2 linked regions of the Rubrivivax gelatinosus IL144 genome follow. The main gene of each other region encodes a partner of the protein of the gene in region 2 in a complex. Links are inferred from orthologs where the notes say so. Each region holds a gene or a part of one and is shown on either strand. Other genes may lie near its edges.

Region 1 (3,549 bases), 3.7 Mb from region 2 along the record:
TGCAACCGAGATCATGGCCGGCAGCGGCGCCATCTCCCAGCCCATCGTCGACGGGGCCGTGCTGCCTGACCAACTGGACTTGCTGATCAAGGCCGGCCGAGTCAACGCGGTGCCTCTGCTGGCCGGCTGGAACGCCGACGAAGGCACACCGTATCCGGCGTTCGCGACCACGCTGGCCGGCTACACCAGCAAGGTGGCGGCGACTTACGGCAGCTTCGCCGAAGACTTCAAGGCTGCTTATCCGGCGAGCAGCGACGACGACGTTCAGGCCATGGCCTACGAGCCGATGCGCGACGGCACGTTCGCCTGGAACGTCTGGACGCTGGCACGCGCGCACGCGGCACTGGCGCAAGCACCGACGTATCTGTACTTCTTCACACGGCGCCCCTCGTACTTCTCCGATCAAAGCTTCACTGGGTTGTCGCCGGCCTACAAGTTCGGCGCGCACCACACGCTGGAGCAGGTCTACTTCTACGACAACCTGGATGTCAGCGCGCCGGCACGTGACTACACCGACGTCGACCGGAAGATCGCCAGCACCGCGTCGAGCTACCTGATCAACTTCGCACGCAGCGGGGATCCCAATGGCAAGGGGCTGCCGACATGGCCGCGCTTTACCGGGCCCACGAGCCAGACCATGGAGATCGGCGACCGCATTGCACCGACGACGGTGCCGTTCCAGAGCCAGTTGGCGTTCTGGGACCGCTACTACAGCGCGACGCTGGGGCGCGACCTGCCATTCTGACGCGAACAGACGCCACCAAGACCGCGGCGTCCGTTAGTCCTGCGGCGCGAGCTGCTCGGCCCAGTCGACAAGCGCTTCGAGCAGCGATTGCGCGCGTTCGTCGTCGCGCTCGGCCGCCGCTTCGGCGAGTTCGTCGATGCGCTCGGCATACGCCTGCAGCGTCAGCGCGCCGCCGGCGCCGTCGATCAGGCGTGCGTGGCGGTGCGCCGCCCAGCGCTCGCGCTCTTCGGCGTCCAGCGTGTCGGCGAAGTTGCGCGCGCGGTAGCGGAACAGCAGCTCGTCCAGCCGCGGGTCGTCGAAAGCCGGGCGGCGCGAGGCCAGCGCCGCGCCGTCCAGGCCGCGCAGGCGCTGCAGCTGGCGCCGGTCCTCGTCGCCGAGGAAACCGCCGTACAGGTCTTCGTCGACATCGACCGGGGCGCCGGCCGCCGGCTTGGCGAAGACCAGGCTCCACAGCGGCTCCAGCGTGCGGCCCAGCGCGGCGGCGCGTTCGGCGTGCACCAGCGCGCGCTCGAGGTCCAGGCCCCAGCGCTCGCGCGCCGGGCCCAGCGTCTTCAGGTTGCCGATGACGACCGGCGACTTGTTCAGGTGGATGGTCTTGATCGGCAGCCGGGTCTCGCCGGCGGCGGCCAGTTCCTCGGTCTTGGTGTACAGGCGCCGGCGCACGGTCTCGGCGTCGAGCGACGCGAGTTCGGCCGGGTCCTGCGCCAGGTCCCAGACGATCAGCTCGTTGCGGTTCGTCGGGTGCGGCGCCAGCGGCCAGACGATGGCCATGCAGCCGTTCTCGACGCCGTACATGCCCGACAGGTGCAGGAACGGCCGGCCGACGCCGATCTCGGCGCGCACCGCGTCCTTGTGGCGCAACTTCAGGCAGAAGTCCCAGAGCCGCGGCTGGCGCTGGCGGATCAGCCGCGCCAGCGCGATCGTCGCGCGCACGTCGGACAGCGCATCGTGCGCGGCCTCATGCGCCAGGCCGTTGGCCGCCGTCAGGTGCTCGAGCTTGAACGAAGGCCGGCCGTCCTCGTGCTTGGGCCACTCGATGCCCTCGGGGCGCAACGCCCAGCAGCAGCGCACGACGTCCAGCAGGTCCCAGCGGCCGCAGCCGTTCTGCCATTCGCGCGCGTAGGGGTCGATCAGGTTGCGCCAGAAGAGAAAGCGCGTGACCTCGTCGTCGAAGCGGATGCTGTTGTAGCCGACGCCGATCGTGCCGGGCGCGGCCAGCGCGGCCTCGATGCGAGAGGCGAACTCGCGCTCGGCGACGCCTTCGGCCAGCGCCTGCTGCGGCAGGATGCCGGTCAGCAGGCAGCTCTCGGGGTCGGGCAGCGCGTCGGTCGGCGGCTGGCAGAACCACATCGCCGGGGCGCCGATCTCGTTGAGTTCGGCGTCGGTGCGGATGCCGGCGAACTGCGCCGGCCGGTCGCGCCGCGGCACGCGGCCGAAGGTCTCGTAGTCGTGCCAGAAGAAGGTGGTCTCAGCCATCGCGGGACGATAGCGCATCGTCTGCGCCGGGGCGCCCACGGCGCCCCGACGGCCGGTCAGGCCGTGCGCTTGCGCGCCGCGGTCTTGCGCGCCGGGGCTTCGGCGGCTGCGGCCGCCGCAGGCGCCGACTGCAGCGCCTCGGCCAGGCCCATCAGCACGCCGCTGACCATCGCCGTGTAGCTGTCGGCCAGCGCCTGCGCGGCGCGCACCGAGGCGTGGCGCGTCGTGCGCATCGCCGCCTGCATCTGCTCGGCCACCTGCTCGGCGGTCAGCGAGGCCTGCACGCCCGACAGCGTGCCGCCGGCCTGCAGCCGTTCGAGCACCGGGCCCCAGGCCGCCGCGACACTGCTGCCGCTGCCGGCGGCGCTCTTCTTCAGCGCCGCGAACAGCGTGTCCTCCATCTTGTCGAGGTCGTCCAGCGCCTTCTGCAGATGCTTCTCGCGCAGGTCGGCGCCCTGCTGCACCAGGCGCTGCAGCGCGACGCGGTTGGCCTCGACGGCCTTCAGCACCGCGGCGTCCAGCCCGGCGACGGCGCTGTCGAGCAGCGCCGTCGGGTCGACGCCGGCAACCGCATTGCGCGCCACGCCCAGGCTGGCGGCGTCGCCGACGGCCTTGATCGTCGCGCGCAGGTTCTTCAGCGTCAGCTCGCGGCCCTGCAGCGCCCCGAGCGCGGTCTGCGTCACCGCCTGACGCAGCTGCGCGCCCTGCTGGGCGGTGGCGGTCTCGAACATCGCGATCAGCGCCTCGGCATCGAACATCGGCTTGGCCATCGTCTGCTCCTGTGGTGGAGCGCCGATGCTGGCACCGCCCACGGGCAGCGACAAGACGGGGCGACACGCGGGCGCTGATGCGGCTCAATCGCCGGGCCGAGGGCGCGCCCTAAGGTGATCACCGGGACCGCTTCGGGGAGGATGCGATGCCAAGTCGTCGACGCGTGATGGCGTACGGCGCCCTGCTGGCCGGCGGCGCCACGCTCGCCGGCTGCGACGAGAGCGCCGTGCAGCAGGCGACGGCGCGGCTGCAGCGCCGCCTGGTGCTGCCCGGCAGCGTCGACGGCCGCGAGCGGCTGCGCGCGCTGGTGCAGGCGGCGACGCTGGCGCCGTCCAGCCACAACACGCAGTGCTGGCGCTTCGTGCTCGGCCGCGAGCAGATCCGCATCGAGCCCGACACCACGCGGCGCTGCCCCGCCGTCGACCCCGACGACCACCACCTCCTCGTCTCGCTGGGCTGCGCCACCGAGAACCTGGTGCAGGCGGCGCTGGCCCACGGGCTGATGGCCGAGCCCCAGGTCGGCGCAGACGGCCGCATCAGCGTCGCGCTGGCGCCGA
Region 2 (4,200 bases):
CTGCACGGTCAGCACGGCCAGGCCCGGGCGCGAGACCGAGAAGGTGTGCTCGATGCCGGCGATCCGGCCCAGCACCTGCTCGGCCGGGCGCGCGACCATGTTCTGCACGTCGGCCGACGAGGCGCCCGGGAACGGGATCAGCACGTTGGCCATCGTGACGTTGATCTGCGGCTCTTCCTCGCGCGGCGTGACCAGCACCGCGAACAGGCCCAGCAGCAGCGCGACCAGCGCCAGCAGCGGCGTGAGTGCGTTGGCCTGGAAGGCGCGCGCCAGACGGCCGGCGATGCCCATAGCGTTGTCGGCCACGGCGCGCTCCGTCACTTGGCAGCCAGCGCGCCGGCCAGGCCGGCACGCACGGCGTCGGCGGCGACACGTTCGCCGCCCTTCAGGCCGGCGAGGATCTCGACCGTGTCGCCTAGCGTCGCGCCGGCGCGCACCGCCTGCAGCACGAAGCCTTCGCCACGCTGCACGTAGACCGCGCTCAGCTCGCCACGGCGCAGCAGCGCCGCCGCCGGCACGGCCAGCCGGCCGGCGGGTGCGGCGGCGCCGGGCACGCCGGCGAAACGCACGCGCACGTTCTGGCCAGGCGCGAGGCCGGCGGTCGCCGCCGGCGGCAGATCCAGCCGCCATTCGACGGTCTGCGAGACGGCGTCGGTGGCCGGGAGTTCGGTCTTGGCGACCGGCGCGACACGTCGGCCGTCGGGCAGCACGATCTCGACGCCGGCCGCCGCACGCGCCGCCGCCGAACGCGAAGCCGGCAACTGCACGACGGCGCGCAGCGCGCCCGGCGCGTAGACGGTGGCGATCGCACGCCCGGCGCTGGCCAGGTCGCCGGCTTCGACATGCGTGGCCTGCACGACGGCGTCGAACGGCGCGACGACGGCGGTGAAACCTCGTGCCAGCGCCGCCTGTGCGCGCGCGGCACGCGCCTGCTCCAGGCCGGCCTGGGCGGCGTGCGCCTGGGTCTCTGCGGTGTCCAGCGCCGCCTGGCTGACGAAACCCTGGCTGCGCAGCTCGCGCGTGCGCTGCAGCTGCAGCGAGGCGTTGCGCCACTCGGCGTCGGCCTGGGCGACGCCGGCTTCGCCGCGCAGCAGCCCGGCCTGGGTGTCGCGTTCGTCGATGCGCGCGATCAGCTGGCCGGCCTTGACGCGCTCGCCGGCCTTCACCGCGAGCTGCAGCACGTTGCCCGAGACCTGGGCGGCGACGGTGCTCTGGCGCAGCGCCTGCAGGCTGGCGTCGATCTCGAAACCGCCGGCCGCGGCGGCCTGGCCGACGACGACGACCGGCACCGCCGGTGGCGCGGCCGACGCGGCCAGGCCGGCGAGCAGCGCCGGCAGCAGGGACGAGCGCACGACGGCGCGGACGATCGGGTTCATGCCGCCATCTTATCCGATACCCCACAGGGTATCAAACAGGTGCAGCTGAACCCGACCGGCGGCGTGCCGGATGTCGCGGGCGGCGGGATCTCAGCCGGGCAGGCCGGCGCAGGGATCGCGGCGCGGCATCGCCGGCACCGCGACGCCGCGCTCCTTGGCGCGCGCGGCCATCTCGGTGTGGTGCTGCTCGACGTAGGCGCGGCAGTCGGCGCCTGTCGTCATCGACCGCATCTTGGTCTGGTGCGCCGTGCGTTCCTCGGGCGTCATCAGCGCCCAGCCGGGCGTCACGCCCTGGCCCCAGCGCGCGGCACCGCGGCCGCCGCCCGGGCCCATGCCGCCACCCATTCCGCCTCCCATGCCGGGGCCGGCCCCCTGGACCGGCGCGCTGGCGGCACCGGCAGGCGCCGGCGTCTGGGCAAAAGCGGCCGCGGCGGCGAGGGCCGCAGCGGCGAACACGAAGGCATGGCGGATCGTCGACATCGTCGTCTCCTGGAGCGAGAGCCCCAATCTACCCCCCACGGTATCCAGGGGATTGATCCAGAGACAGACGCGAGGCGATACGCGCCAGCCGCGCCTGGCCGCGCACCGGCTCGGCGTCCAGCGCGAGCCAGCGTGTCGGCAGCTCGCCGCCGGACTGCACTTCGGCCGGCAGGCGCGCGAGAAAGCAGAAGTCCAGATGCAGGTGGCCGGGCTCGCCACGGCGCGGGTTCGGCGGGATGGCGTGCAGGTCGACGTCGACGGCGAGGTCGCCGAGCACCGCGGCGTCGGCGACGGCGTCGCCGCATTCCTCGCGCAGCTCGCGTTCGGCGGCCTGGCGCAGCGTCTCGCCGGGCTCGAGGTGGCCGCCGGGCTGCAGCAGCCGGCCCAGCGTCGGGTGCTCGACGAGCAGCGTGCGCCGGCCGTCGACATCGACGACGAAGACGCTGGCCGTCAGGTGCCAGGGAAAGCTCCAACGCCGGCCGTGGGCGGCGGTGACGGGCGCGCAGCGGTCGAAGGCCGCCCAGTCCAGGTCGGGGCGGGCGGCACGCGCCCGCGCGATCTCGGCCAGCACGGCGGCCAGCGGCAGGTCATGCATCACGGACAGAAGGCTCGGAAAAAGAAACGGCCCGCGCACCCGAAGGCGGCGGGCCGTGACGGCCAGCGGCCGACAGGCTCAGAACGGAATGTCGTCGTCCATGTCGTCGAAGCCGGTGCTCGACTTCTGCGGCGCCGGCGCGCGCGGCGCGGGGGCCTGCGGGCGCGGTGCCGGGGCGCGGCGGGCCGGCGGCGCGCCCATGTCGTCGCCACCGCCGTAGTCGCCGCCGCCACCGCCGCCGCCTTCACGGCCGCCGAGCAGCTGCATTTCCATCGCGATGATTTCGGTCGTGTACTTCTCGACGCCGTCCTTGTCGGTCCACTTGCGCGTCTTCAGACGGCCTTCGACGTAGACCGGGCGGCCCTTCTTCAGGTACTCGCCGGCGATCTCGGCCAGGCGGTCGTAGAAGACCACGCGGTGCCATTCGGTCTCTTCCTGGCGCTCGCCGCTGGTCTTGTCCTTCCACTGGCGGCTGGTGGCGATGGTGACGTTGCAGATCGCCGAGCCGCTGGGGGCGTAGCGCACTTCGGGGTCGCGGCCGAGGTTGCCGACGAGGATGACTTTGTTGACCGAGGCCATGGGGGATGCCCTCCTGGGGTGGGCGAAGACGAGAGGGAAGGACGGACGCCGGCGCGAAGGCCGGCACTGGGCGCCGATGATACCGGCCGGGCCCTCCTGGCGGGGCACTCCCCCCGCACGGTGGCTGGTTCCCCCTCCCGAGGGCGCGCCGGGCCGGCCGCACGGCTCGCGTACCATCCGGCCCCTCCATGAGTCCCGCCCCCGTCGAGGCCGATCCCGCGCAGCAGGTGCTGCACGAGGTGTTCGGCTACACCGCCTTCCGCGGCCGCCAGCGCGAGATCGTCGAACACGTGGCCGCCGGCGGCGACGCCCTGGTGCTGATGCCCACCGGCGGCGGCAAGAGCCTGTGCTACCAGGTGCCGGCGATCCTGCGCCACCGCGCCGGCCAGGGCGTCACCGTCGTCGTCTCGCCGCTGATCGCGCTGATGCACGACCAGGTCGGCGCGCTCGACGAAGTCGGCGTGCCGGCCGCCTTCCTGAACAGCACGCTCGACGGCGACGAGGCCCGGCGCATCGAACGCGAGCTGCTCGCCGGCCGCCTGGTGCTGCTCTACGCCGCGCCTGAACGCATCCTGACGCCGCGCTTCCTGGCGATGCTCGAGTCGCTGGCCGAACGCGATCGGCTGGCGCTGTTCGCGATCGACGAAGCGCACTGCGTCAGCCAGTGGGGCCACGACTTCCGCGAGGAGTACCTCGGCCTGTCGGCGCTGCACGAGCGTTTCCCGCAGGTGCCGCGCATGGCGCTGACGGCCACCGCCGACGCCCACACGCGCGAGGACATCGTCGCGCGGCTGAAGCTGGAGGACGCGCGCCGCTTCGTGTCCAGCTTCGACCGGCCGAACATCCGCTACACGATCGTCGAGAAGGACGAGCCCAAGCGCCAGCTGCTGCGTTTCCTGCGCGACGAGCACGAGGGCGACGCCGGCATCGTCTACTGCCAGAGCCGCAAGAAGGTCGAGGACACCGCCGCCTGGCTCAGCGCCGAAGGCATCCCGGCGCTACCGTATCACGCCGGCCTGGACGCCGAGACGCGCCGCCGCCACCAGGACCGCTTCCTGCGCGAGGACGCGCTGGTGATGGTCGCGACGATCGCCTTCGGCATGGGCATCGACAAGCCCGACGTGCGTTTCGTCGCCCACCTGGACCTGCCCAAGAACATCGAGGCCTATT

Evidence for each region. The genes of interacting proteins can lie anywhere in the genome.
Region 1: the proteins of ssb (region 2) and sbcB are in contact, whole or in part, in a crystal structure (PDB 3C94), measured with the Escherichia coli proteins. The link is inferred for Rubrivivax gelatinosus IL144 from one-to-one orthologs.

The regions. Positions count from the first base shown.
Region 1 is NC_017075.1:1,259,287-1,262,835, reverse strand. The notes cover bases 1-2,909. They hold sbcB (exodeoxyribonuclease I), read right to left. Parts: upstream 2,222-2,909; coding sequence 779-2,221; downstream 1-778. Other genes in these bases: RGE_RS05935 (DUF6781 family protein), read right to left, coding at 2,278-2,909; RGE_RS05945 (carboxylesterase/lipase family protein), read left to right, coding at 1-745. Also shown: more of RGE_RS05935, read right to left, coding at 2,910-2,991; RGE_RS05930 (Acg family FMN-binding oxidoreductase), read left to right, coding at 3,159-3,549. UniProt on the Escherichia coli protein: Degrades single-stranded DNA (ssDNA) in a highly processive manner.
Region 2 is NC_017075.1:4,959,132-4,963,331, forward strand. The notes cover bases 1,281-4,200. They hold ssb (single-stranded DNA-binding protein), read right to left. Parts: upstream 3,031-4,200; coding sequence 2,530-3,030; downstream 1,281-2,529. Other genes in these bases: RGE_RS22595 (efflux RND transporter periplasmic adaptor subunit), read right to left, coding at 1,281-1,376; RGE_RS22600 (hypothetical protein), read right to left, coding at 1,467-1,856; RGE_RS22605 (NUDIX hydrolase), read right to left, coding at 1,885-2,451; recQ (DNA helicase RecQ), read left to right, coding at 3,219-4,200. Outside these bases: RGE_RS22590 (efflux RND transporter permease subunit), read right to left, coding at 1-291; more of RGE_RS22595, read right to left, coding at 318-1,280. UniProt on the Escherichia coli protein: Plays an important role in DNA replication, recombination and repair. Binds to ssDNA and to an array of partner proteins to recruit them to their sites of action during DNA metabolism. Acts as a sliding platform that migrates on DNA via reptation.